DNA from 2 places in the Pseudocolwellia sp. G5-9 genome. Region 2 is predicted to be linked to the other one. Evidence: predicted binding sites of a transcription regulator. Region 2 holds the regulator's gene; the other holds the start of a gene.
The links. Region 2 encodes FliA, which starts transcription of late flagellar genes. Its sites were predicted from a motif close to CTAAAGNTNNNNNNNNNNNNGCCGATA; they were not measured.
Positions count from the first base shown of each region.

Region 1: AC0L5Q_RS06325 (flagellar protein MotY) is a predicted target of FliA. The motif match lies at 3,571-3,597, and genes of this name have one in related genera.

Region 1 covers NZ_CM147893.1:1,452,329-1,467,665, reverse strand. The annotation lists gene infB (translation initiation factor IF-2) at 1-432, shown strand, start outside; gene rbfA (30S ribosome-binding factor RbfA) at 539-952, shown strand; gene truB (tRNA pseudouridine(55) synthase TruB) at 979-1,926, shown strand; gene AC0L5Q_RS06340 (hypothetical protein) at 2,063-2,236, shown strand; gene rpsO (30S ribosomal protein S15) at 2,409-2,678, shown strand; gene rnt (ribonuclease T) at 2,791-3,456, opposite strand; gene AC0L5Q_RS06325 (flagellar protein MotY) at 3,633-4,499, shown strand; gene AC0L5Q_RS06320 (M1 family metallopeptidase) at 4,683-6,527, shown strand; gene AC0L5Q_RS06315 (hypothetical protein) at 6,610-6,984, opposite strand; gene cysZ (sulfate transporter CysZ) at 7,100-7,849, opposite strand; gene smc (chromosome segregation protein SMC) at 8,061-11,585, shown strand; gene zipA (cell division protein ZipA) at 11,594-12,829, shown strand; gene ligA (NAD-dependent DNA ligase LigA) at 12,958-15,018, shown strand; gene AC0L5Q_RS06290 (OmpA family protein) at 15,191-15,337, opposite strand, start outside.
Region 2 covers NZ_CM147893.1:2,125,911-2,141,247, reverse strand. The annotation lists gene flhA (flagellar biosynthesis protein FlhA) at 1-316, shown strand, start outside; gene flhF (flagellar biosynthesis protein FlhF) at 357-1,877, shown strand; gene AC0L5Q_RS09175 (MinD/ParA family ATP-binding protein) at 2,051-2,893, shown strand; gene AC0L5Q_RS09170 (RNA polymerase sigma factor FliA) at 2,920-3,639, shown strand; gene cheY (chemotaxis response regulator CheY) at 3,691-4,074, shown strand; gene AC0L5Q_RS09160 (protein phosphatase CheZ) at 4,120-4,863, shown strand; gene AC0L5Q_RS09155 (chemotaxis protein CheA) at 4,875-6,944, shown strand; gene AC0L5Q_RS09150 (protein-glutamate methylesterase/protein-glutamine glutaminase) at 6,956-8,047, shown strand; gene AC0L5Q_RS09145 (ParA family protein) at 8,112-8,891, shown strand; gene AC0L5Q_RS09140 (chemotaxis protein CheW) at 8,891-9,661, shown strand; gene AC0L5Q_RS09135 (chemotaxis protein CheW) at 9,709-10,203, shown strand; gene AC0L5Q_RS09130 (DUF2802 domain-containing protein) at 10,285-10,674, shown strand; gene AC0L5Q_RS09125 (MlaA family lipoprotein) at 10,820-11,581, shown strand; gene AC0L5Q_RS09120 (SLBB domain-containing protein) at 11,740-14,484, shown strand; gene wecA (UDP-N-acetylglucosamine--undecaprenyl-phosphate N-acetylglucosaminephosphotransferase) at 14,620-15,337, shown strand, end outside.

The DNA of each region.
Region 1 (15,337 bases), 670 kb from region 2:
AACGTTCGTGCTGATGCCGCTGCTCGTAAAGTGATTGAGTCTGAAAAGATTGATTTACGTTACTACAGCGTTATCTATGCATTGATTGAAGAAGTTAAACAAGCAATGAGCGGTATGCTTGCCCCTGAATTCAAACAAGAAATCATTGGTCTTGCACAAGTACGTGACGTATTTAAATCACCTAAAATCGGCGCTATTGCTGGTTGTATGGTAACTGAAGGTCTTATTAAACGTTCAGCTCCTATTCGTGTACTTCGTGAAAACGTTGTAATTTACGAAGGTGAATTAGAATCACTTCGTCGTTTTAAAGACGACGTACAAGAAGTTCGTAACGGTACAGAATGTGGTATCGGTGTTAAGAACTATAATGATGTTCGTGTTGGTGACCAAATTGAAGTATTTGAAACAGTTGAAGTTCAACGTACACTTTAATTAAACAATATACTGCATGAAACTAGGGCTAATCTTGTATTAGCCCTTTTATGTTTTTAAAGAACAGTAAGCCATGGCAAGCTGTTTGAAATAATAGGTAATTAAGATGGCAAGAGAATTTGCTCGTACCGATAGAGTCGGACAAGAAATTCAAAAAGAAATCGCAACTATACTGATGAGAGAAGTTAAAGACCCTCGTTTAAGTATGACAACGGTTTCAGCAGTAGAGGTAACTAGAGATTTAGCTTATGCAAAAATTTTTGTTACTTTTTTTACAAATGAAGAATCAGAAATTAAAAGCTCTATTGAAGTATTAAACGATGCTGCTGGCTTTATTCGTTCATTACTTGCAAAGAAATTGAGAGCGAGAATTATGCCTCATTTACGCTTTGTTTATGATCAATCAATGGCTGAAGGTGTTCGTATGAGCTCTTTGGTTGATAAAGCTGTAGCAAGCGATAAGCATTTGATGGACGATGAGTCAGTAGAATCTACAGATATTGAAGATGATAAAGAGTAAAGCTAGCATTTTAAGGTAATAACTTAATGGCCAAGAAGAGAAAGGGCAGAGCAATAAATGGTGTTTTATTGCTGGATAAGCCTTATGAAATGTCATCTAACAACGCATTACAAAAAGTTAAGCGTATTTATTTTGCTCAAAAAGCAGGACATACAGGTGCTTTAGATCCGTTAGCTACAGGTATGCTGCCAATTTGTTTAGGCGAAGGCACAAAGTTTTCTCAGTTTTTATTAGATACTGATAAAACATACGAAGTTACTGCTAAGTTAGGTGTTAGAACTACAACCAGTGATGCTGACGGTGAAATTGTTTCTGAGAAAGAAGTCAATGTAAGTGCCGATGAACTTAGCAAAGCATTAGATTCCTTTAGAGGTACAACTCAGCAGATCCCTTCTATGTATTCAGCGCTTAAATATCAAGGTCAGCCTTTATATAAATATGCGCGAGAAGGTATTGAGGTTCCTCGTGAATCAAGAGATATAACGGTTTTTAATTTAGAGCTTTTACGTTTTGAAGATGATGAGGTTGATTTATCTATTCATGTGTCTAAAGGTACCTATATAAGAACGATTGTAGATGATTTAGGTGAGTTATTAGGTTGTGGTGCTCATGTTGCTCACTTAAGAAGAAGTGCTGTTGGCAATTATCCTAAAAATAGAATGGTTACTATGGAGCAACTTGAAACCTTATTAGCGCAAGCTGAGGCTGATGAAGTGTCTCCTTCTACACTACTTGATCCTTTGTTATTACCCATGACAACGGCTTGTGATGGGATACCTGCTGTTTTTGTTGATGATATGTCGGCTCATTATTTAAGGCATGGTAATCCTGTACAAACCTCTGATGGTCCTGCTGAAGGTATGGTACAAGTGTTTATTGGTGATAACGAAGACGATGGTGAATTTATTGGTGTAGGCTTCATTGATGATGAAGGCAGAGTTGCACCTAAACGTATTGTTGTGGCAGCAAATTAAAATAGTTAATTTTATTTTCAGCTTTACCATCTTAGATAGAACAACATTAATTACTTATAGGGATTCTTTAATTAGATTCCCTATTTTTTTAAGTGCAGTTAATCGTTTGTCCATAATTTCATGATAAGCAGATAATGTGTTTTATGTTGCTGCGAAAGAGTTTATAGATCATGAAAAAATGGATATTGAATTTACGATAAGAGAAATAGCAACCAATATCCATATTGTTAAACAGTCTCATTTTTATAGTGGTAGTGAGGCAAATTATATACCCGTTACCATTCAAGGTGCTCTGAAATACGCACCTTGATTGGTAACGGGTATAAATATAACTAATGATCCGCAGTAAACAGTTGCAATCGCACACTTTACTGATAGAATACGCGCTCTTTTGTCGTCTTAGCTGAATTAGTGTTTGGCAGGATGAGAATTTTACTTACTTATTCCATACTCGGTTTAAGTAAACACACTAAGGAAATATTATGTCTTTAAACGCTACAGAAAAAGCAGCAATTGTTGCTGAATATGCTCAAAAAGAAGGTGATACAGGTTCACCAGAAGTACAAGTTGCTTTGTTAACAACTCAAATCAACCATCTTCAAGGTCACTTTAAAGAGCACATCCATGATCACCATTCACGTCGTGGTTTATTACGTATGGTAAGTCAACGTCGTAAATTACTTGATTACTTAAAAGGCAAAAACGTTGAACGTTATACTGCTTTAATCGGTAAATTAGGTCTACGTCGTTAAGATTAGATTTATTTGGAAAGAGGAGCCTTATGGCTCCTTTTTTTATGGGATAAGTTAATTATTAACCTTTAGTGATATCACTAAAGGTTAATAATTAAAGAGAAAAAGAAAGCTACTCTTCTATTAAAGGCCAGCCACCTAGTTGTTTCCATTTATTTACAATATGGCAAAACAGTTCTGCTGTTTTTTCTGTGTCATATAAAGCCGAATGAGCTTCACTGTTATTAAAATCTATATTGGCTGCTATGCAAGCTTTAGCTAATACTGTTTGCCCTAATACTAAACCTGAAAGTGTAGTGGTATCAAAACTAACAAAAGGGTGAAACGGAGAGCGTTTAATTAAACACCTTTCTGTTGCTGCATTTACAAAACCTAAATCGAATGAGGCATTATGAGCAACCATGATAGCTCGCTGGCATCCAACGGCTTTCATTTTTTTACGAATTAATTTAAATATAGCTTTCAGCGCTGTTTCTTCATCAACAGCACCTCTTAACGGGTTGGTTGGATCAATACCAGTAAATTCTAAAGCCGCTTTTTCTAAATTAGCACCTTCAAAAGGGTCAACATTAAAATGTATGGTTTTATCTAAAGAAAAATTACCGTCTTCATCAAGGGAAAGGGTTGTTGCTGCTATTTCAAGGAGAGCATCGGTTTGCGCATTAAATCCAGCGGTTTCAACATCTACAACTACAGGGAAGTAACCTCTAAAACGTTGTGCAAAAAGTGTTTTTCCGTTGTCTGCTGAAGCAGTAGTAGATGAATTAAGATCCGTCATACAAAAAGTCTTATTTATTTTGATAATTAATAACAATTATCTCAGAAAATAGCTAAAATAAGTACGAAGAACTGAGTGTTTTTTACTTTTATCCTTTAATTTTAACAATTCATGTTAAAGTTATTTAAATGTTCGTCGATATAGTTACTGTCATTGAAACTAAAATATAATTGATTATGAAAAAATATCTTCTACCAGTTGTTTTATTAGTATCTGTTTGCAATGCAAATGCAGGTATGAGGCAGTATGCGGCTAACTTAGATAACTCTAAGTGGCAATTATCTAACGAATCACGTTTAGAGTGCACACTTTCCCACAATATTCCCAATTACGGCGAAGCTAAGTTTTACAGCAAAGCCAATCGTAAATCTAATTTAGAATTTGAATTAGATATGATGCGCCTACCTGATAATTACTCGTTAGCTGAAGTTCGTTCTGTTGCCCCTAAATGGCGACCGGGTGTGGCAGGTTATACTCTGGCGGATATGAAATTGCATAAACAATTTGCACCAAGTTTACCTAAGAAAGTGGCTTGGACTATGCTAAATGAATTAGACCAAGGTATGAGCCCAACGTTTTATTATGACGATTGGTACCGAAGTGATGAAAAAATATCTGTTGGTTTATCAACAGCTAAATTTCAACGTGCTTATCAAGAGTTTGTTAATTGCGTGGGTAATTTACTAAACTATAATTTTGATGACATTTCTTATACCGTATTAAATTACCAATTTGGCACCGACGATTTAACTAAATCATCTAAACGTAAATTAGCTATGATTGCTGAATACTTAAGTTTAGATACAGAGTTAGAATTAGTATTAATAGACGGTTATTCAGATAGTTACGGTCCAAGAAATGCTAACTATGAAATGTCTAAACGACGTGCTCAAACGATAAGAGAGCAGTTTGTTAAAACTGGTATTGATCCTAGCCGAATAGAAGCTAAAGGTTATGGTGAGAAGCGTCATGTGGCTTCAAATAACAGCATAATAGGTCGTGAAAAGAATAGACGCGTAGTGATTAGAATGGATAAACCATAATTGAGCAAAGCATGTATTAAGGCTTTTAATTTTCGCTAAGTGGTCAATTAATTTATCAACTTGCTATTAAAAAAGTTAAACGTCTCATCTCTCCAGTAAAGCATCTCGAATTTAAGTATTTAAGTTGAATAGGCCTTTAGGTTATCTTAATCTAAAGGCCTATTTTTTATGGATGTTTATATAATGAAATACTTATTAAAAATTATCACTTTAGTCTTAGTTAGTTTGTCTTGTGCGGCAAATGCTCAACTTAAAGATGCATATACCTATGCTAATTATGATCAGGTGACCACAACACATATTTATTTAGACTTAGCTGTCGATTTTGAAGAAAAATCACTTAAAGGGTTTGCTGAACTATCGTTAAAGTGGTTGTCTGATGATCTACAACCTATTTATTTAGATACTCGTGATTTAATTATTAAACGCGTAATGGCACAAAATAACTCAGGTAACTGGGTGAAAGTGCAATATATGTTAGCAAAACGAGATGATGTTCTTGGTGCTAAGCTAACCATTAAACCTCAATTTAAAGCAAAAAAAGTACGTGTATATTACCACTCAACGGAAAAAGCTTCAGGATTACAGTGGTTGCTACCGGAACAAACGGCAGGCAAAAACAAACCTTTTTTATTCAGCCAAAACCAAGCCATTCACGCGCGATCATGGATACCTATTCAAGATACACCCACGGTAAGAGCTACCTATACAGCACGAATTACAACCGATAAAGATTTAGTTGCGGTAATGAGTGCTAACAATGAACCTGATACCGAACGTGATGGTGATTACTTCTTTTCAATGCCGCAAGCTATTCCTTCTTACTTAATTGCAATAGGTGTCGGTGATTTACAGTTTAAAGCCATGAGTAAGCAAACGGGTATTTATGCTGAAGCGTCTATATTAGACGCGGCTGTTGCTGAATTTGATGACACACAAGCGATGATTGATGAAACAGAAAAATTATTTGGGCCTTATCGCTGGGGTAGATACGATTTACTTATTTTACCACCGAGTTTTCCTTTTGGCGGTATGGAAAACCCACGCTTATCCTTTATTACTCCTACTGTTATTGCGGGCGACAAAAGTTTAGTAAACCTTATTGCGCATGAGTTAGCTCATTCTTGGTCTGGTAACTTAGTCACTAATGAAAGTTGGAGAGACTTATGGTTAAACGAAGGTTTTACCAGTTATGTTGAAAATCGCATTATGGAATCTGTTTTTGGTGTAGACCGTGCTGTTATGGAGCAAGCATTAGGCGCTCAAGGTTTGAATGATGAAATCTCGGTATTAGCACCTGGTGATACACAGCTTTATATTGATTTGAAAGGACGCGATCCTGATGATGCTTTTTCGGGTGTACCTTATGTAAAAGGTCAGTTGTTTTTAATGTACTTAGAAGAAAAGTTTGGTCGAGATAAGTTTGATATATTCATGCTCGACTATTTTAATAGCCATGCTTTTCAAAGCTTAGGTACTGAAAACTTTATAGTGTATTTAAAAGAAAACTTAACGCATAAATACCCTGATATAGTTTCTGATAAAGTATTGAATGAATGGATTTATGGACAAGGTTTACCCAGTGTTTCACCTAAACCAACCTCTAATGCCTTTAACGTGATTGATAACTTAACAAATGAATTGTTATCAAAAGCTATTAGTTTAGATGAAATTAATACCACACAGTGGACGTTACACGAGTGGCTTCATTTCATTAATAACTTACCATTAGATATTAATGAATCATTCATGAGTACACTAGATAAACGTTTTAATTTAACCGTAAGTACGAATGCTGAAATTGCCCATGCTTGGTACTTATTATCAATTAAAGCTGGTTATAAACATGTTTATCCGCAAATGGCGACTTACTTAAAATCTATAGGACGACGCAAACTTATTGTGCCGTTATATAAAGAGCTTGTTACCACGCAAGAAGGAAAAGACTGGGCTTTAAAAGTATATAAACAAGCAAGACCTGGATACCATGGCTTAGCGCAAGGAACGATAGACGCATTGTTTGATTGAAAATAGCTATCAGACAAAACTATTAACTAAAAAAGGAGCATTAAGCTCCTTTTGTTCATTAGGGGTTGAATATATATCTGCGTTATTTAGTGACTAATACATCAACTTGCCTAAAATTATCTTGTTCAGAAATAATGATTTTTATATTGTAGTTATCTTTTATAAATGACTTTTCTAATCGGCCTTTTTTTCTGCTAGATGAAATAGCTTGACCATAATTTTCTTCATAAAAATCCACAATACTGGTTTCATTATTTTTTGTGAAATAATTAATTACGGCAGGAACTTCATCGTCAAATTGCGCGAAAATTTTAGCATCATTCATTACTTCAATGGTTACTTTTTCAGTATCAGCCGCATTTACGCTTGTACTTAACAGTGTTGAGCTTAACAATGCTGAACATAAAGTTGAACAGAACATTGAAAATATCAGTGATTTATTGGTGTTTTTAGCCACGGTATTTCCCTATATATAATATAAATATAACAAGTTATAGCATGTTTATTTTGGCTAAGCGAGTGCTGAACTTTTAATTAAAGTGAAACAAGGCTTAGCTTATAAGCTATTTATCTTAACGTATAAATGATTTTCTATAATGATCAACCCAAAGGTTTGTTGCGCCGCAAATAGCAACAGGCATTACAATTAAATTGACTACTGGAAGCATTGAAAAAATAGCCACTGTAAATCCAAAACCATAGCTTAACCCTTGTTTCTTTTTAAGTGCGTTTTTCATATCAGTAAATGATATTTTATGATTATCAAAAGGGTAATCTTTATATTGAACAGCCATCATCCAAGCAACAAAAATAAACCAAATAACTTGCCCTATAACGGGTAAAATAAACATAATTAAAAGAAAGCCTAGCGCTCTAGGTACGTAATAACAAAGCTTAGTCCACTCTCGGCCTACAGTACGGGGAATATCTTTAATAATATCGCTAAATCCACCATCAGGGCTTGGTTCACCTGTTAACATAGCTTCAACTTTTTCTGATAACAAACCATTAAAAGGTGCAGCTAACCAGTTTGCTGCCGTACTAAATATAAAAGAAAACAGCACCACAACGGCAATTAAAACAAAAGGCCACAAAACCGTACTAAGCCAAGTTAACCAACTAGGTAACCATTGAGTAAACATCGCCATGTAATGATCAAGTTGCAAATAAAGGTAATAAAAAGCTACGCTGAATAAAATTAAATTGATAAACAATGGAACAAAAACAAATCGTTTAATGCCTTTTTGTTGAATAAGGTCAAAGCCTTTAAAAAAATACCCAGCGCCACTGGTATTTTGTGTTGAAGAAGTATTGTGTTGCATCGTTTTTAATTTACCTAACTGTTTGATATTACAGAGTCGATTATATGTTGAACGGCTTTAAAATTACAGTATTGAATTGTTACAAAGCACATCAACATCTGGTAAAGTTAGCGGCTTATAATAGGGTACGAGCAAATCGTTTATCTTATCATCAATTATTCCAATCTTTGTGGGCGACAATTAAATATGATTAAAAGGGGTTGTTTATAATATGCGCTTAAAGCATATAAAACTGGCTGGCTTTAAATCTTTTGTTGATCCAACTAAAGTGCCTTTTGAACAACAGATGACCGCGATTGTTGGCCCAAATGGTTGTGGTAAATCTAATATCATTGATGCTGTTCGTTGGGTGTTAGGTGAAAGCTCAGCTAAAAATTTACGTGGCGATTCTATGACCGACGTTATTTTTAATGGTTCATCAAGCCGTAAACCTATAGGTCAAGCCAGTGTAGAATTAGTTTTTGATAATTTAGATGGTCGTATTCAAGGGAATATGGCGGATCGAAATGAAATTTCTATTCGTCGTTTAGTTAATCGAGAAAGCACCAACACTTATTTTTTGAATGGAACCAAATGTCGTCGTAGAGATATAACGGATATATTTTTAGGTACAGGTTTAGGACCTCGTAGTTATGCCATTATTGAGCAAGGTACTATTTCTCGTTTAATCGAATCTAAACCTCATGAATTACGTATATTTATTGAAGAAGCCGCGGGTATTTCAAAATATAAAGAACGACGTAAAGATACCGAAAATAGAATTAGACACACCCGTGAAAACCTTGCTCGTTTGAGTGACATTCGTGCTGAACTGAGTCTACAAATAGATAAACTCCATAAACAATCGGAAGCAGCTAAACGTTTTCGTACTTTAAAAGCACAAGAGCGAAAATATAAAGCTGAACTTTCAGTATTACGCTGGCAAGCTTTTGATCAGCAAAGTAAACAACAACAAACGTTTTATAACGATGCCCAAATTGATATTGAGTCGATTGCTAAAATTCAAGAAGAACAAAATATTGCGCTGTTTCAAGCGAAGCAAAAGGTTGAACTAAATAATGAGAGCATTACTAGCTTTAATAATAAAAAGTTAGAGCTAACTAATCATATTGCCCGCACAGAGCAAAATATTAAGCATTTAAAACAGCAAAGCACCAGTATTACACAAAATAATGATATTACTCAGCAGCAACTTTTAAATGCTCAAGCGCTTTTAAAAACAGAACAAGAAAAAAGAAATAAATTAGAAAATAGCTTAACGAAAATTTTACCTCAGTTGAGCGATGTAGAAAAAAAATTAATAACAGAACAAAAAACGTTAGAAGGTTTATCTACACAACAAAATGCAGTGCAAGCTTTATGGAATGCTTCTTACCAAAGTGTTGCTGAATTTAAAGAAAAAACAGCAACCATTACAAATAAAGTCGAATTAGAGCAGCAAAAAAAATCACAAGCTAATGAACAAATTGAATCGTTAAATAATCAGCTGTTATATATTGATGAGCAGTATCAGAATAATTCATCTAATCAGGTTGATATTAAAGAAAGTAAAACTATTGAGAAATCGTTAGCGCTTACCCTAAGTAAACAACAGAAATTAAATCAACAGATCCAAGCTAAGCAAAATAAAATAAGCGAAACTAAGCAATTATTGGCCAGTGAAATAGCCTCATTAACCGCATTCAACAACAATATAATGAATATTGATGAGCAACTTTCTCGTAAAGAAAATTGGCAAGTTGAACAGCATACTTGTTTACAGGGAAATAGCTTACAAGAAAAAGGTATAGTGGTTGAAGGTGGTGAACAAAAGCAAAATATTCCAAGCCTTGTTGAGCAGCTTAGCGTAGAGTCAGGCTGGGAAAAAGCGGTAGAAAGTTTACTGTTAAGTTGGTCACAAGCAGAAATAGTTAACTCAGTATCAGACTCTATTTCAGCCATTAAACATTTAGAAACGGTTTTGTTAATTGAATCTCATACTCATATAAACCAAAATTCTGCGGGTTCTATTACTGAAAAAATACAGAATTTACCGTCTGCTCTTTCTTTTTTTCAAAAAATTTATTTTGCTGATAATGTTGAACAAGCGCAAAAAATCCTTCCAAAACTTGGGGGTGACGAATCTGTTATTTGCATGGATACTACGTGGTTAGGACATGGTTTTGTTCGTAAAGGTACTATTGAAAGCACGCCGAATCATCTTTTATTACTTGAAAGAAAAGCGCAATTAACGACAGATATTTGTCAACTAGAGCAAGCTGTAAATACAAATAAAGAAGGGTTAATTAAGTTAGAGTTTGAGTTACAGCAGTTGTTAACAGAACAAGAACAGTTAAATATTGAAAGTAAAGCTATTGAGTTATCGCTGCAAAACGCTAAACAAACAGAAGCATTAGCGGAGCAAAATCAGCAATTTTATTTAACACAACAGCAAAAAATAAAAAGTGACATTGAGTTTCATAAGCAACAACTCATCAATATTCAACAACATATTAATCAGCTTACGGAGCAGCGTAATCAATTAGTGATGCCGGCTGATGTTGATTTTGAGCAATTAAAAAATCAACAAGAAAGCCTAGCAAAACAAGTGAGTGTTGCGCAAAAACGAGTGAATAACTTAGCTGAAGAACGTCATAATATAGCCATTAAAGTTGAGCAATTTAAAAACGAAAAAGATCAATGTAAGCAGAGTGTGCAAAGTGTTCAAAAAACAATAGAACGTTTAATAGAACAACAAATGTCTAATCAGCATGTTATTGATAACAGCGCCGAACCATTAAAAATTGATGAAGATAAGCTGGTTCAATGGCTTAAAGAAATGTCTGAAACAGACAGCAAAATAGAAAAGCTTCAGCAAGATATTGCGGATACTCAACTTGAGGTGAAAACACTTGAGCTTGAACAAAAGAAAAATCAGGATAATATTTTAACTTTACGTGAAAAATCCGCTAAATTTCATTTAGATTATGAAAGTTTTAAATTACGAGCTGAATCGTCATTAGATTTACTTCGAGAAACACAACAATCATTTGATGAGATACTGAATAACATGCCTAAAAATGCCAAAGAAAGCATTTGGCAAGCGCATATTATTCGACTTTCGAAAGATATAGAGCGCTTAGGTGCAATTAATTTAGCTGCGATTGATGAATACGAAACACAATTAACGCGTAAAGAATATTTAGATACACAAAATAATGATTTAACCTTAGCAATTAACACATTAGAAGCCGCAATCGAAAAAATAGATAAAGAGAGTCGTCAGAAATTTAAAAACACCTTTGAACAGGTAAATAAAGACCTGAAAAGCCTATTTCCTAAGGTGTTTGGTGGAGGGAAAGCCTATTTAGAATTAACCGGAGCTGATATGTTAGACACCGGAGTAACAATAATGGCACAACCACCTGGTAAAAAAAACAGTACTATTCATCTATTATCTGGTGGTGAAAAAGCGCTGACCGCTTTATCATTAGTATTCGCAATTTTTAGATTAAATCCAGCACCTTTTTGTATGTTGGATGAAGTTGACGCTCCGTTAGATGATGCTAACGTAAGTCGATTTTGTAACTTGGTTCGTGAAATGTCGCGAACTGTTCAGTTTATTTATATAAGTCATAATAAAATAGCCATGGAAATGGCTTCTCATTTAACAGGCGTTACCATGTTTGAGCCCGGAGTTTCAAAAATGGTTGCTGTTGATATTGAAGAAGCTGTCGCTATGGCCGAAATATTGTAGGTTGAAAAATGGAAGGCAATTTTAGAAACACCCTTATAATTCTAAGCGCTGTTATTATTGCAGTAATTTTTATACATGGTTTTATAACGATAAGAAAAAATAAAAACCCCTATAAATTAAAAGCAACGAATGAACCGATTGAACCCCTTGAGAGAGGTTTTGACGGTTCTGGTTTTGACCAAGATGGCGTAAGTAAACCGCGCGTGGTTGGAAGTAAAACACCAAGCGATAGCCATTCACTTAATGAAAATGAAGTAAAAAATACGCCTTTTACAGCTAAAAAAGAGCCTAGTTATAGTGCGCTTGATACAGAGCTGGTCAATGATGATTTTGACTATAGCGAACCTTCTGATCAGCTAACAACAAGCTCGATAGATACGACTGAAACTAAAGTTAAATCATCTTCAATTGATATTAGCTTAACGGACGCTGGTATTGAGCAACTAGGAACCTCTGAGCAGGACTGTTCTACAGATATTGGCGACGATATTGTCGATTTTGACTACGGCGTAACAGAAAACCCTGATTTATTTAATAATGAAAACTTAGAAGAACCTGTTAAAAAACCGGTGGTTATAGATAAGCCGTTATACGATACGCCTATTACACAACCAAAACCTCAAGCTAAAGAGGTTATTACTACAGCTAAACCTAAAGTTAAAAAGAAAGCACCTATCACTAAAAAAGAAGCTGTTAAGCGTAATCAAATTGAATTGAATTTTGGTGACCCTGTCGATACAGGTGATATGCCATCTATGTCAGCAATTGATGAACCTGTAACCGCTGAAAAACAAATGAAAAGAGAGCCACTTGAACCTGAAGTTTTAGTGGTTTCTGTTGTTATGCCTCAAGGAGAAGTAATTTCTGGTGCAGCGTTACTGCCTACCTTGCTAACTTTGGGGTTACGCTACGGCGATATGGATATTTTTCATCGTCATCAAGATAGTGCCGGTAATGGTAAAGTAACCTTTAGTCTAGCTAATATTATGAACCCAGGAACTTTCGACTTAGATGCTTTAGAAAACTTCACAACCTGTGGGGTAACATTATTTATGACCTTACCTAACGCGGGTGACGCATTTGAAGTTTTTGAGCATATGCTAGGAGCAGCTAAACAAATTTCTGTAGAGTTTGGGGCGCAGCTTCTCGATGATAAACGTAGTGTTATGACTAAACAAACAGAGCAACATTACATAAGTAAAATTAGAGAATTTGAAAGAAAAAATCGTATCGCATTAGCATAAAATTTGTAATGCTATGCTAATTTAAGTAATGCCAAGTTGAATAATAAATTAATCAACTTGGTTATAATAGGGTTCTATTTTATAGAGCCTTTTTTGTTTTTAACTTTAAGTGAATTATCACCTTTATTATGTCAAATATTCAGTTATCTCAGCGAATTAGTGAGCTTCATACCTTAATCAATAAATACAACAATCAATATTACGTATTAGATGAACCGAGTGTTCCTGATGCTGAGTACGATAGATTAATGAAAGAATTGATTGCTATTGAGACAGAACACCCTGAATTGAAAAAAATGGATTCTCCTAGCCAAAAAGTAGGAGGAGAAGCACTTAAGGTTTTCACACAAGTTACTCATCAAATACCTATGTTATCGCTTGATAATGTTTTTTCAAAAGAAGAATGGGATGCTTTTGTAAAACGATTACAAGACCGTATTGGTAACACTAAAGCGCTAAAAATTTGTGCGGAACCTAAATTAGATGGTTTAGCTGTGAGTCTACGTTACGAAAATGGCGTACTTGTTCAAGCGGCTACCCGTGGTGATGGCGCTACAGGCGAGAATATTACAGAAAACGTAAGAACTATTAAAAGTATTCCACTTCGTCTTACTGGGGATGACTACCCTGATATTATTGAAGTGCGCGGCGAAGTTTTTATGCCTAAAGCAAGCTTTGAACAACTTAACGAAAACGCCATTAAAAAAGGCGAAAAAACTTTTGCTAACCCTAGAAATGCAGCAGCAGGTAGTTTAAGACAACTTGATTCTAAAATAACGTCAAAGCGTAACTTAGCTTTTTATGCATACGGTTTAGGTTTTGTTGGTGACTTTATTGACGGAGTTGCCAATGAAAACACACAATGGTTATCAAACTCTCACCACCAACGATTATGTCAAGTTAAAGCGCTTGGTTTACCTATGTGCCCAGAAGTTAGATTGCTTAAAAATACTGATGAATGCGAAGAATTTTACCAAAATATACTAAATAGTCGTTCAAGTTTGTCTTACGAAATAGACGGTACCGTATTAAAAGTTGACGACATTTTACTTCAGCAAAAGTTAGGCTTTGTAGCTAAAGCACCGCGTTGGGCAATGGCCTATAAATTTCCTGCTCAAGAAGAATTAACTGTATTAGAAGATGTAGAGTTTCAAGTAGGGCGTACAGGTGCAATAACGCCAGTAGCACGTTTAAAGCCTGTTTTTGTTGGTGGTGTAACGGTTAGTAATGCAACATTACATAACCAAGATGAAATTGATCGTTTAGGAATACAAATTAACGATACCGTTATTATTAGAAGAGCAGGCGATGTAATTCCTCAAATTGTTAGTGTTGTTATTGATAAACGACCTGATAATGCTCGCGAAATTCAATTTCCGACAACTTGCCCTGTATGTGATTCAGCTGTATTAAAAGCTGAAGGCGAGGCTGTTTTAAGGTGTACCGGTGGTTTATTTTGTGGTGCACAACGTAAAGAGGCAATAAAGCATTTTGCCTCAAGGAAAGCGATTGATATTGACGGTTTAGGTGATAAGTTAGTTGAACAATTAGTGGATGAGAAGCTTATATCGACACCTGCAGATTTATTTAGATTAACCGAATTAAGTGTTAGCACGCTTGAGCGTATGGGACAAAAGTCTGCGGCTAACTTAATTGCGGGTATGGAAAAAGCCAAGCAAACCACATTGCCTAAGTTTATATACTCGTTAGGCATTCGAGAAGTAGGTGAAACTACAGCAAATAACTTAGCTCATCACTTTTTAACCTTCGATGCGCTTAAAAATGCAGATGAAGAAACCTTACAGTCGGTACCTGACGTAGGTGTAATTGTGGCGAAAAACATAATTCAATTTTTCAAGCAAGATCATAATATTGAAGTGATTGCTGATTTAACGTCTTTTATGAGTTGGCCTGAAATAAAAGTCGCAGCTGCTGATGAGCAACCTTTACTTAATAAAACCTTTGTTTTAACAGGTACGCTAAGTCAAATGGGCCGTAACGAAGCTAAAGCTGCTTTACAATCTTTAGGGGCTAAAGTCTCAGGTAGTGTTTCTGCTAAAACGCATTATTTAGTTGCTGGAGAGAAAGCCGGCTCTAAACTAACAAAAGCACAAGACTTAGGGGTAGAAGTACTTACTGAAGATGAGTTAGTTCAGTTATTTAAAGAGAATAATATTTCAGAATTCTAAGGAGGATGCTAACTTTATTCTTAGTTTTTTGCTCGAACTCATTATTAATGGCTGTATATTCATTTAAATAAAAAAGGCTAAAACATTGTTTAGCCTTTTAAAATATTTTGTAATTTAGGTCCAGTTATAGTTGATAAATTGATCCTAAACTCAGTAAATTAATTTACTTGTATTAACGCTTTAATGGTACTTTTTTGTCAACACTCATAGTAGCTACTATTCTACGGTTTTCAGCATTAGCCGCTCTAGTCGTTGCTTTATTTAATAAACGCTCTTCACCATATCCAACAGCAGATAGTCTATCGGCATCTATACCATG
Region 2 (15,337 bases):
GCCAGCTAATGAAGTACCTGTCATAACATTGTCACCAGAGTTGGAACAGATGTTGCACCAGTCTATGCAAATGGCTGGAGATGACGGCGCTGGAATTGAACCTGGTTTGGCTGAGCGATTACAAACTTCATTAATGGAAGGCGCTCAACAACAAGAAATGGCAGGAGACACGCCAGTTCTATTAACCTCAGGTATATTACGAACGGTATTAGCTAAGTTTGTTAAATATACAATTCCAGGGTTAAGAGTTATTTCTTATCAAGAAATACCAGACGATAAACAAATCAAGATTATAAGCGCGATAGGTAATACATAGCATTATTCGCTCGCGATAATAGATAAATAAGGGGTCCATAGTGAAAATTAGACGTTTTGTTGCCGCAGATATGAAGACTGCATTAGCGCAAATTAAAGAAGAGCTAGGTGCGGATGCCGTTATTATGTCGAATAAAAAGGTTGTGGAGGGCGTCGAAATTATGGCGGCTATTGACTATTACCCATCACAAGCCAAAGAGAGTATTGCTCCAGAAGCATCAGTAACAAATAATAATCCTCAAGATTTAAGTAATGATGTTGTGAGTTTAAGTGGACGTTCTGCAACCAAAACTCAACATGTAGAAGAAAGTGTAGACATTGGAGCAGCACCTGTTGATAGTTTATCAGCCTTGTTGAATCGTAAAGTTCAACAAGAAGCTCAAGCGGAGTCTCACGATAATAGCTCAAGAGAAAAAACATCTTCAAGCAATGATATTGAATTACAATTTAAAAATTTCACTGACCGTTTACAACACTCGACTCAGCAAAGAAACGCAGAACAAAATATAGAACAATCAAATACTTCCTCAATGCCGTCATTACAAAAGGACGCTGCTATCGTTAATGATGAAACAAATGATACAGACGTTTTTAATGATCCTTCGGTAACTTCTTTTTCTCATGATAATTCAAATGAATTTGAAACAATGAAAAAAGAAATGCATACCATTAGACACCTTTTAGAACATCAGTTGTCGGGTTTAATGTGGCAAGATATGGCACAAAAGAACCCTCAAAAAGCATTGCTCATAAACAAGCTAGTTGCTTTGGGATTAACAGACCATATGGCAGATCAAATAGCTGGTTTTATTCCTCCTCAACAAAATGAACAAGATGCTTGGGAGCAGGCGAAAAAATTTATAGCACAGCAACTAAATACAACCAATAACGATATTATTCATCATGGCGGTGTTATTTCTTTAGTGGGTCCAACAGGTGTAGGTAAAACTACCACTATTGCTAAATTAGCTGCAAGGTTTGCACAAATTCATGGTGCTGATGAAGTAGTATTAATTTCTACTGATAGTTTTAGGATCGGTGGTTTTGAACAATTAACCACTTACGGACGTATTATTGGTTGCCAAGTTAAGTTGGCTAACGATGCACAAGCATTAGACTCATTACTACAGCAGTTTGGACAAAAGAAACTTATATTAATTGATACTGCGGGTATGGGACAGAGAGACATGCGCTTAGCACAGCATTTAACAGATTTAATTGCCAATGCACGTGTGAGAATTCGTAATTATCTTGTGTTATCAGCCAATACTCAGCAGCGTGTTATGCAAGAAAATGTAGAAAGATTTAAAAAAATTCCATTAGCTGGCTGTATCTATACTAAACTGGATGAGAGTATTAGTATTGGTGAAATTATTTCTACCGCTATTCAAAACGGATTACCTATCGGTTACCTTACCGATGGACAACGAGTTCCTGAAGATATTAAGGTAGCAAATGCTGAAAAATTAGTTGCCTTAGCAGACAAAATGAGTAGTCGAATAAACCACCAACACACTAGTACATGGCGACCAATGCCTAAAAAAGAAGCAAGTGCAGCATAAATTGAATATGTTTAGCAAAACAAGCTAGCTTAAACTAATTAAATTAGTTAAATTGAATAACATTGATAAAAACCGCTTATAACTTCACGAGTTAAGATGTACTAAGCTATAATGTATTTACTTAGCAACATCTTTTCGAAAATAGTGTATGTGTCAGTGACGAGAAGATTTAAATGATAGACCAAGCGAGTGGTTTACGTAAGATGCAAGATTTACAACAAATTAAAGTTATTGCAGTATCAGGTGGTAAAGGTGGCGTAGGTAAAACTAACGTGTCTTTAAACACATCTATAGCATTAGCTCAACTGGGTAAAAAAGTACTTGTTCTAGATGCAGATTTAGGGCTTGCCAATGTTGATGTTATGTTAGGTCTACGTGTTCAACGTAACCTTTCTCATGTGTTGTCTGGTGAATGTGAATTAGACGATATTATCATCGAAGGCCCTGCAGGAATTAAAATTATTCCAGCCACTTCAGGTACTCAATCTATGGTTGATTTAACACCTAGTGAGCATGCAGGATTAATTCGAGCCTTTAGTGATATGCAAACAGAGTTCGATATTCTTATTGTTGATACCGCAGCAGGGATCTCCGACATGGTATTGAGCTTCTGTCGAGCCTCACAAGATATTATGTTAGTAGTATGTGATGAGCCAACGTCAATTACCGATTGTTACGCGTTAATGAAATTATTAAGTCGTGATCATGATGTATTTAAATTTAAGGTTGTTGCTAACATGGTACGAAGCCCTAACGAAGGGCAGCAATTATTTGAAAAACTAGCCAAAGTAAGTGATAGATTTTTAGATGTAGGCTTAGAACTTGTTGGCGTTGTGCCATTTGATGAAAACATACGTAAATCAGGTCGTAAGCAAAAAGCAATTATTGAAGCATTTCCTAATTCACCCGCTTCAATAGGTTTTAAAAACTTAGCAAAAAATATCATGAAATGGCCAATTCCTCACCAACCTTCAGGCCATTTAGAGTTCTTTATTGAACAATTATTAGAACATTAATATGCTAATTATCGCGAGTATATAGTTTGGGAAAAGCAGATGCCTACAGTACTCAAACAGATAAATCTGTTTTAATAGAACAATATACTGTTTTAGTTAAACGTATAGCCTACCATTTACTTGCAAGATTACCTGCAAGTGTACTTGTAGATGATCTTATTCAATCAGGAATGATCGGTCTACTCGAAGCATCAAATAACTTTGACCATACAAAAGGCGCAAGCTTTGAAACATTTGCAGGGATAAGAATTAGAGGTTCCATGTTGGATGAAATTCGACGTGGAGACTGGACTCCTCGCTCTGTTCATAAGAATAGTCGTATGGTGAGTGATGCGATAAAAGAGTTAGAGTCAGAGTTAGGAAGAGATGTAACTGACAAGGAAGTAGCAGATAAACTTGATATTTCTTTAAATGAATACCATCATATTCTTAATGATGTAAGTTCTGGGAAAATAATCGGAATAGATGATTTAGGTGTTAGTGAAGACGCTTTGAATTTAGAAAATAAATCAATAAGTGACGAGCCCTATAATCAAATTGAAGAGATTGTTTTTAAAAGAGCGTTAAGTGAATGTATTTCTACTTTACCTGAACGAGAAAGTTTAGTACTTTCATTGTATTATGATGAAGAACTTAATTTACGCGAGATAGGACAAGTTCTTGATGTAAGCGAGTCAAGAGTAAGTCAAATTCACAGTCAAGCTATGCATCGTTTAAAAGCTCGTATGCATTCTTGGCAAAGTTAAGTAGAATAATAAGTAATTTAAAATTTTTGAATGTTCTCACCGGAGGGTGCCTTGGATAAAAATATGAAAGTTCTTGTAGTTGATGATTTTTCAACGATGAGACGAATAGTGAAAAACTTGTTACGCGATTTAGGTTTTACTAACATTCAAGAAGCTGATGATGGTAGCACCGCTTTACCTATGCTTCAGTCAGGAGAGTTTGATTTTGTTGTAACCGATTGGAATATGCCTGGTATGCAAGGAATAGATTTATTAAAAGCTATTCGAGCAGACGCTAGTTTATCCCATATTCCTGTTTTAATGGTGACAGCTGAAGCGAAAAAAGAGCAAATAGTTATGGCCGCTCAAGCGGGTGTAAATGGCTATATTGTAAAACCTTTCACTGCTGCAACGTTAAAAACTAAACTCGATAAAATATTCGAACGCTTAGGTTAATTGAAAATCTTTCTTTAATACCTAAATAAATAAAGGATATTTTGCATGAGTAGTTTGCCTAAAGTACATGTTTCATTAGAACAAGCTAAATTGTTGGTTGAATATTTAGAAACAGATCAGCAAGACAAGGCTGATGAATTGGTTGCAGATATTCAAAGTCCAATCAATACAGAGCTGTTTGCTGAAATAGGTAAATTAACCCGTCAGTTACATGATTCTTTGAATAATTTTCAAGTTGACTCTCGACTCACTGATTTAGCAAAAGCTGATATACCTGATGCTAAAGAACGACTTAACTATGTTATAGAACGAACGGAAGAAGCTGCAAACAAAACAATGGATGCAGTTGAATCTATTTTTCCTGTGCTTGAGTCATTACAAAATAGAGTCGAAGTGGTTAATCCTTTATGGACAAAACTTATACAAAATAAATTAGAATTACCTGAGTTTAAACAGTTATGTTTAGATATTGATTTGTTATTAAAATCAACAGGAAGTGAAACAGATAAAATTCGTATATTAATGACTGATGTCTTGATGGCGCAAGACTTTCAAGACTTAACAGGCCAAGTTATTCGTAAAGTTATTGATTTAGTAAGGGAAGTTGAAGATGGTTTGATTGGAATGCTAACCGCATTTGGCATGTCTTCAGACTCAATTCAAAATAAAGCTAAACCTTCAGTGGGTGAAAATTTGGTTGAAGGTCCGATTGTAAATAGTAAAGAGCGTGATGACGTTGTTTCAGATCAAGACGATGTTGACGATCTTTTATCAAGTTTAGGGTTTTAAGGAGTTGCTAAATGTCGTTTGAGCAAGATGAAGAGATTTTACAAGATTTTTTAATTGAAGCAGGTGAAATTCTCGAAGCTTTATCTGAACAATTAGTAGAGCTTGAAAATGACCCCGATAATGCTGATTTATTAAATGCAATATTTCGCGGATTTCATACTGTAAAAGGCGGAGCAGGCTTTTTATCGTTAACAGAGCTTGTGGATGTTTGTCATGGCGCTGAAAATATATTTGACCTCTTAAGAACTAATAAAAGAACGGTTACCTCTGATTTAATGGATGTTATTCTGCAGGCAACAGATTCAATCAATGAAATGTTTGCTTTAGTTCAAGGAGGAGAGCCTCTCGTACCCGCTGCCCCTGAATTAATAGCTGAATTACATCGTTTAAGTGTACCAGAATCTGAAGACGTTCCTGTTGCAACGGTAGTCGAGGAGCCTGCAGCTCCTGTATCTTCAAGTTCATCAGATGAAATGTCTGAAGACGAATTTGAAAAATTATTAGATGAATTACATGGCGGCGGTTCTGTAACACCTCCGGCTACGCCTACTAATGTATCAAATAATAATAGTAATGAAATTACAGATGATGAGTTCGAAAGCTTACTTGATGATTTACATGGGCAAGGTGCTTTTTCTCCAGAAGTTAATAAGGCCGAAGCTAAAAGTAATCCTAACGAAATCAATGATGACGAATTTGAAAATTTATTAGATGAACTTCATGGCCAAGGAAAAGGGCCACAAAATGCAACAACTAATACTCAGCCTCAACAAGTAACACCACCACCTGCAACGCCTAAACCTGCTCCTGTAGCCGCCGTAAAAGCAGCACCCGCGAGCAAACCATCAACACCTGAGAAAAAAGCACCTCAAGCTACTGCTTCACAAGGTGAAACAACCGTTCGAGTGGATACTAAGCGACTCGATCAAATCATGAATATGGTGGGTGAACTAGTACTAGTTCGTAATCGTTTAACTAGTTTAGGAATGACCAAAGAAGATGAAGATTTAACCAAAGCTGTTTCTAATCTCGATGCTGTGACAACTGATTTACAAGGCGCTGTAATGAAAACGCGTATGCAGCCTATTAAAAAGGTTTTTGGCCGCTTTCCTCGGGTTGTACGTGATTTAGCTCGAAGCTTAAATAAAGAAATTAAACTTATTCTTGAAGGTGAAGAAACTGATTTAGATAAAAATTTAGTTGAAGCTCTTGCTGACCCATTGGTGCATTTAGTGCGAAACTCAGTTGATCACGGTATTGAAGATCCTGATGTTCGAGAATCAAAAGGTAAAGAAAGAGAAGGAACCGTAATACTTTCAGCTTCACAAGAAGGTGATCATATTCTTCTTACCATTCGAGATGATGGTGCTGGAATGAATGCTGAAAAATTGAAAGAAATTGCTATAGAGCGTGGTGTATTAGATGCAGATGCCGCGGCTCGTATGTCGGATAGTGAAGCTTTTAATTTGATTTTTGCACCGGGATTTTCAACCAAAACCGAAATTTCAGAAGTTTCTGGTCGTGGTGTAGGAATGGATGTTGTAAAAACCAAAATTACGCAATTAAACGGTACTGTTAATATAGATTCTGAATTAGGTATTGGTACTGTACTTGAAATTAAAGTTCCACTGACTTTAGCCATATTGCCTACTCTTATGGTTATTATTGGCAAACAAACATTCGCTTTGCCATTAGCGGGTGTAAATGAAATATTTCATTTAGATTTAACGAGTACTAATATAGTTGATGGTCAATTAACTATTATTGTTAGAGATAAAGCCATTCCATTATTTTATCTTGATCAATGGTTAGTTCGAGATTATGTTGAAAAACCAAGAGATACAGGGCATGTAGTTATTGTACAAGTAGGGAGCCAGCAAGTTGGTTTTGTTGTTGACAGTTTAATTGGACAAGAAGAAGTTGTTATTAAACCCCTCGACCGTTTATTACACGGAACTCCCGGTATGGCAGGAGCTACAATCACGAGTGATGGTGGCATAGCATTAATTGTTGATGTTCCTAACCTGCTTAAATATTACGCTAAGAAATCTAGTGTTCATAAAAAATTACGTACAAGATAAAGAGATAGTTAATGCCATATAAGGTATTAGTAGTTGATGATTCCAGCTTTTTTAGACGTCGAGTAGCCGATATTTTAAATGCTGATCCCAACCTAAATGTTGTTGATGTTGCTGTAAATGGTGTAGAAGCTGTAGAAAAGGCTAAACTACTTAAACCTGATGTTATTACCATGGATATTGAAATGCCGCAATTAAACGGTATTGACGCGGTAAAACAGATAATGAAACATTCACCAACGTCAATTATTATGTTTTCTTCTCTGACTCATGAAGGAGCTAAAATAACACTTGATGCCCTTGATGCAGGGGCGTTAGATTTTCTACCAAAAAAATTCTCCGAAATAGCTAAAAGCACATCAGATGCTGGAATGGTATTGCGTGAACGTGTGATTCAATTAGCGCGTAAAAAATCTAGAATACAAGTAAAATCAAACCATAGAGAAATAGTATCTAACAAAACAACAACAAGAGAATTAATTGATGTTACACAAAAAAATAGTGTAGCAATAAAAAAAACATCCCAAGAATATAAATTACTAACAATAGGTACCTCAACCGGTGGTCCTATAGCACTTCAAAAAGTACTTGCTCAATTACCTGCAAACTTTCCTGTTCCAATTCTTATCATTCAACATATGCCAGCATCATTTACTAAAGCTTTTGCTAATCGATTAAATAATTTATGCAACGTTAATGTGAAAGAAGCGGCTATCGGCGACGAATTAAAACCAGGCAATGCTTATGTAGCACCAGGTGGAAAACAAATGGTAATTGATGGAACAAATTCTAAAGCTAAACTAAAGATAATAGATGACCTTTCAGAAAGAGTTGCTTTTAAACCGAGCGTAGATGTTACTTTTGCTTCTGCAGCCAAAGTTTTCGGTGAAAATGTTTTGGCTATTATATTAACGGGTATGGGCTCTGACGGAAAAGATGGCTGTCGTTTATTAAAAAATAAAGGGGCTACAATCTGGTCTCAAGATGAAGAGTCATGTGTTGTTTATGGTATGCCGCAAGCTGTGGTAAATGCCGGTTTGTCTGGTGCAGAATTGCCATTAGATAAGATCTCTTCTGCAATATTAAAAGTTTTTGATTTGAAATAAAATATTTAGCCCGTTTGAGGTTAGATATATTCAATGAGCATTAATAACTTTATAGGAAGCTTAATTGGTAGTTTGGACTTTAGCAAATCAAAAAGGCGGGGTTGGTAAAACTACGTCTACGATTACGTTGGGAGGCTTATTGGCTGATCAAGGTTTTCGTGTGTTATTAGTTGATACTGATCCACATGCATCATTAAGTTATTATTTTGGCATTGAATCGGAAGAATTAGATTTAAGCGTCTATAATTTATTTATTCAGTCGTCAACAAAAGAACAGATCTTACAAAGTTTATGTCCTACTCAATATAATAATATAGATATTCTTCCTGCAACAATGGGGCTAGCGACATTAGATCGTGCTTTAGGCAGTAAAGGGGGAATGGGGCTAGTTCTTAAAAAAGCGATTAAATTAATAGAAAGTGAATACGATTATGTTTTAATTGATTGTCCACCTATTTTAGGCGTTTTAATGGTAAATGCACTTGCTGCGTCAGATCGAATTATAGTACCTGTTCAAACCGAGTTTCTTGCGTTAAAAGGTTTAGAACGAATGATTAATACGTTAGAAATTATGCAAGGTGAACAGGCGGAGCCTTTTAAATATACAATTGTACCGACTATGTTTGATAAACGCACAAAAGCATCATTAATAACCTATAGAAAACTTCAAGATATATATTTTGGAAAAGTATGGTCTGGTGTTATTCCAATCGATACAAATTTTAGGAATGCAAGCCAAGCTCGTAAAGTTCCATCTGATTATTTAAGTAGTTCAAGAGGCGTAACAGCATATAAGAAGCTATTATACTCTTTAATAGAAGAACAAAAAGGTTTGATATCTTAATGGATAAATCATTAACCGCTAGTAAGAAATTGATGAAAAATTACTTATCAGAGCTGTTAACAGAAGACACCGATGACTTCATTGAAAAAAAGGCAGTAGAAACTGAAAAGCTAAACAAGCTTTTTCAAAAAATTAGTGTAGCTGAACGTAATGAAGAGGCTGTACTAGATACTATAGTTTCAAATAAATCTGCCGATAATGAAATTATTAGCCATAATAAAGAATTAGTACCTGAATTAAATAAACAACCAGTTGATACAGTTGTAGAAATAAAAGAATATTCAGCGGAGCATAATACTACAAGTATTGATAAGAGTTATCGTGATAAAAGCTTTCAAGCTATGTTTTTTGATGTAGCTGGGTTAACGGTAGCTGTACCTTTAGTAGAGTTAGGGGGGATTCATAACGTAAATAAAATAACCAGCTTAATGGGGAAACCCAAATGGTTTGAAGGTGTTATGATCCATAGAGAAGAAAAAATTAATGTGGTGGATACTGCTCTTTGGGTAATGCCAGAGAAATACAATGAAGAGCTTAAAAACGCGCTAAATTATCAATATGTTATTATGTTGAGTAATAGTCGTTGGGGATTACTGGCCGAAACCTTAGTAGATACCGTTACATTAATGCCTGAAGATGTAAAATGGTTAAATTCTTCTTCTAAACGGCCTTGGTTGGCAGGATTAGTTAAAAACAGAATGTGTGCTCTGTTAGAAGTAGAATCATTAATTCAATTGTTGAATAATGGTATCGATGTGCAACAAATATAAGTGCTTGTTTTAATTATATTAAAATATTATAAATTGAGGAGTGTTAAATGTCTGACGAAAGACGTAAAGAGAATCCAGATAAAGCTAATGATGATGAAGTTTTACAATGGGTTACTTTTAAATTAGACAGTGAAACTTACGGTATTAATGTAATGCAAGTACAAGAAGTTTTGCGATACAGTGAAATTGCACCTGTCCCAGGCGCGCCATTATATGTATTAGGCATCATTAATTTACGTGGAAATGTGGTTACTGTAATTGATACACGTTCAAGATTTGGATTAGAGTCAAGTGAAATAACAGATAATACTCGTGTTGTGATTATTGAATCAGAAAAACAGGTTATTGGTATTTTGGTTGATAGCGTAGCTGAAGTTGTATATTTACGTGCATCTGATATAGATGTTGCTCCAAATGTAGGTAATGATGAAAGTGCAAAATTCATTCAAGGTGTTTCAAATAGAGAAGGAGAGCTTCTTATTTTAGTGGATTTAAATAAGTTACTTTCTGATGATGAATGGGATGAGTTAAAACAGTTTTAATTACTGTTAATCAACATGTTTAATACTCCTGAGTTGATAGTGCTATTTGTTGTAATAACATTAATGTTATGTCTCATATTAATGTTATTTATATCTCTGCGATCACTAAAAAAACAAATTCGTTTAACTGAAACAAACATTTCATCTAATGAATTACTTGTTAATCAGTTACAAACATTATTTATACAAATAGATAAAACGTTAGCGGAATCTGTTAAACAAAACAAAGTAAAATATACTGAATTAAATCAAGTATCTAAACAGTTAGAACATCGTATCAAAAACCTTCAAGGAGACATTGTAAAATTACAACAAGTACAATCACAACAACCTGAAGATAAATTATATAGCAGGGCATTCAAAATGATTGAACTTGGTGCTGATGCCGCAGAATTGATCAAAGAGTGTGATATTCCTAGAGCAGAAGCCGATATTCTCATTGCTATTCATCAAAAGAAAAACCCTTCCTAACGTTCAACTTCTTACAATATTTAACATTTTTACTTATAAAAACTGTGATTATTGAATGTGCATCGTGTTAAAATAATTTTATATGAAATTTCTATAACTACACGATATAGATTTCTATTTAACCTATGGAACAGTGAATAGTCGCATGATTAATCGATCAGAAAAATCCTTTATAACTTTCTTTATTGTTTGTTTTCTAGCTTTAACGGGGTGTTCTTCGACTCCGTCTACTAATAATAGTGATCCTAAAGACCCTTTGGAATCAATTAATAGACCTTTTTGGACCTTTACGTGGGATTACGCTGACAAATATGTAGCAAGGCCTGCATCTTCAGCTTATGCCGAGTATGTTCCTACCGATTTAAGAGTAGGCGTTTATAATATGGCGCTTAATCTTAACGAACCTTCTGCAATTATTAATAACTTACTACAAGCCAAGTTTTCTGACGCAGCCGTAAGTACAGGTCGATTTTTACTAAATTCTACTATTGGCTTATTCGGCTTTTTTGACCCAGCGAGTGACTTTGGTTGGGCCAGAAAACAAGAAGAATTTGGCGAAGTATTAGGTAGCTATGGCGTAGGTGATGGGCCTTATATTGTTGTTCCTGGCTTAGGTCCATCTTCGGTAAGAGAAGAGGTTGGGGACTATGTTGATAAATATTATTGGCCGTTAGCTGCCATAGACTTTTGGCCCAATATTGTAAGAATGGCTGTTGTTGGGCTAGAGCAAAGAGCTTCATTATCGCAGCAAGAAAAACTGATTGATGAATCTATAGATTCTTATGAATTTGTAAAAAATGCTTATTTTCAAAACTTAAAGTTTAAAGTTTATGATGGTAATCCACCTATTGAAGTTAATGCGGCTGACGAAGCTGAACTTGAAGCATATTTAGATGAAATAGACTAAAACGAATAAATAAGGCTTTATTTGACGTTTAGAGTTATATAATAACGTTCTAAGCTACTTTATGGTTAAGCCTTTAGATGATAGACTTCACATCACTAAAGGTTTATACCTAATTTATGGTATCTATATTATTTTTTTGCTCTAGGATTAGCTTTTTAATGACATTATTTTCTTATAAATCAACACTATTATCCACAGTGTTTTTATCACTTTTTTCCTTTATCACCCTTTCAGCACAGCTACCTAGTAATATATCACCGCAACAGTTAGAGCAATTTAAAAAGCTTTCTCCGGCGCAGCAAAAGTCATTAGCATCAACTATGGGGATTGACTTAAGTACAATTCAATCTCAAATTAAAAAAAACAATCCAAATGATGAAGAAACAAAAAATTTACAGCAATATTACCCTAGAGGTACTCAGTTTGATGAAATGGGTAATCCAATTGGATTATCAGAGGAAGAACTCGCTGAAGAAGATGAAGGTGAGTTAAAACCTTTTGGTTATGATGTATTTGCTAATGCACCATTAACTTTCGCACCTTCAATCGATATTGCAATACCAGATAATTATACTATCGGAACGGGAGATGTACTTAGCGTACAAATGTTTGGTAAAGAAAATAATGATTACGAACTTGCTGTATCTAGAGAAGGAGAAGTGGTTTTTCCTGAACTAGGGGCATTCAAAGTTGTAGGTATGACTTTTAAAGAAGTAAAAAAATACTTAAAAAATGAAATTCAAAATAAAATTTTAGGTGTTGATGTTGTTATAACATTAGCTGAATTGCGATCTATTCGGGTTTTTGTATTAGGTGAAGCTTTTAAGCCCGGTAATTACCTACTTAGTTCCTTATCCAGTATTACGCACGCTATTTTTTCGGCTGGTGGTATCAGTGATATAGGTTCTTTACGTAATATACAATTAAAAAGAGCAGGTAAACTGATATCTTCTCTTGATTTATACGACTTACTAATAAATGGTGATTCAAGCAACGATGTTTTACTCAAATCTGGAGATGTTATTTTTATTCCGCCTGTTGGAAATAGAGTTTCAATTGATGGTGAAGTGAAAAGGCCTGCAATTTACGAGTTAAAAAAAGAAGAAAGCTTTGATTCTATCTTAACCATGGCAGGGGGAATGTTACCTTCAGCCTACCCTTCATCAACTATTGTTGAACGTTATAATAATCGTAATTTACGTTCTATTATCAATGTCGATTTATCAATTGCTAATAACCTTGCTAAAAAAGCTAGAGCTGGAGATTATATTCGTGTAATGGCTACATCTAGCAATTTTGAGGATAGTGTATCTATTATAGGAGCTGTTTCAAGGCCGGGGAATTATCAATGGAAACCGAAGCAAAAAGTATCAGATTTATTGCCAAATATTTCCTCATACTTACTTGAAAATGCTGATTTAACTTATAGCATCATTGTCAGGCAGCTAAATAACTCTCGTGATATTGAAATTGTACAGTTTAGTATTGCCAATGCTTTGTCAGAAAAAATGTCTGCAGATAATGTTGAATTAAAACCTTTAGATAAAATACTAGTGTTTTCAAATATTGAGAGAAATAGTCAAGAACTTACCAATTTAGATGAATTCTTGTTGACGGAAAATGAGCTTCTAGAAAAAGAAAAAGAAGTGTTAATTAAAAGCTACGAAGATAATTTGTTTTGGGAACAATATGGTGAAAATGCTGAGCCTATAAACCCATTTAAAGAAGAAGATAAAGCAGAAGAAACTTACAATGCTACTAAGAAATCATTAAAAGATCTTAAAGAAAAAAATATTGAGCAAGAACTAAAACCTAACGAGATAAGTTTCTTTTCAAGGCAAAGATTATTAGCCCCAGTAATTAAACAACTTAAAAGACAAGCCTCATTAAACCAACCATTAAAACTGGTTGTTATTGATGGAGCCGTAAAATATCCTGGTACCTATCCTTTAGCCAATAATGGAACTGTAGTTGATTTAATTAAGGCTGCTGGTGGCTTGTTAGAATCTGCTTTTTTACAAAAGGCCGAATTATCACGATTTGAAGTAAACAATAAAACTGCAAATAAAACACTCATTAATGTTAATTTACAAGATGTCCTATCTCGTTCAGAAAAAGGTCTTAGTTTAAAGAGTAAAGACCGCTTAAACATAAATCACATACCTGCATGGCAAAAAGATCAAACCGTAGAGTTACTTGGAGAGTTTAAATTTCCAGGGCGTTATACCGTTAGAAGAGGTGAAACTCTTGCTAAATTAATTGAAAGGGCGGGTGGCTTTACTGAGTATGCAGATATTAAATCGTCACTCTTTACGCGCGAAAAACTAAAACAAGTTGAATTACAAAATTTAATTGATGTATCGCAAAATTTACGAAATGAAATTGCTTCTAAATCTTTATCTCAAAGAGAAGGTAGTCAAATTTTAGATTATGAGCAAGCCAACTTATTATTGGCGGATCTTACTAAAGTTGAGCCTGTAGGACGCTTAGTTGTTGACATTGAAAAAATGCTTTCAGGTAATTCTTTTGATATCTTTTTAGAAAACGGCGACGCTTTGTATGTATCACCGAAGCAAAATACAATTAATGTTGTGGGACAAGTTCAAATAGCAACATCTCATCTATATGAAAAAGGTTTAACCGCATTTGATTATATAAAGTTAAGTGGTGGTGCTAAAAAGCAAGCTGATCAAGAGAGAATATATATTATAAAAGCTAATGGGGCTGTAGAGATACCAAATGATAGTAATTGGTTTGCTTCTAACAGCAGTCAATTACAGCCAGGCGATACTATTGTAGTGCCTTTAGATTCTTACTTTATGGATGATTTGACTTTATGGCAAACAGCTACTCAAATTGTGTATCAAGCAGTTGTTGCACTGGCCGCAGTAGCTGGACTGTAAATATTTATGTAATAGAATGTAACGCTTATGTGCAAAGTATGTAAACCGAGATATACTATGCACATTCAATTTAGTCATGACGTTGAAATACTTCTGACTAATGTCATTTTAATTTTTTTAACTGGTATACATTAAATGTTATTTATAATACCTGCTTTATGCGTAGCTTTTTTTTCATCTATTTTTACTATTAAAGTATTGCTTCCGCTAGCACCGCAAATTGGCCTGATAGACTATCCTTCAGATAGAAAAAATCATGATGGCGCTATTCCTCTTATTGGAGGAATATCAATATTTACAGGCGTACTTATTGCTTCATCTTTGTTTGTAGAGCAGAGTCAACTTTTAAATCTATACCTAATTTCATCAGCACTTCTTGTGTTTATAGGCACAATGGATGATATATATGATTTAAGTGTAGCGCCCCGTATGATCTTTCAAAGCCTAGTCGGCGCGATCATGGTTTTTGGTGGGGGGATATACATCAGCAATCTTGGTGAACTCTTCATGTTGGGGGATATTAATATCGGTATGTATGGAATTATATTCACCATGCTTGCTTGTATTACTGCTATAAACGCTTTTAACATGATTGATGGAATAGATGGTTTGGCTGGTTCAATGAGTATTGTATCTATTTCATCAATTGCAATTTTGACTCTTCTCGCCGATACCCAACGAGATGTGTTACTACCACTTATTATTGTGGTGGCCATTATTCCTTACCTGTTTTATAACGTAAGTACACGTAATCCCAGAGGGAAAAAAATCTTTATGGGGGATGCTGGTAGCATGTTTATGGGATTAACCGTTATATGGTTATTAACGCTTGGTACTCAGCATACCGCAACAC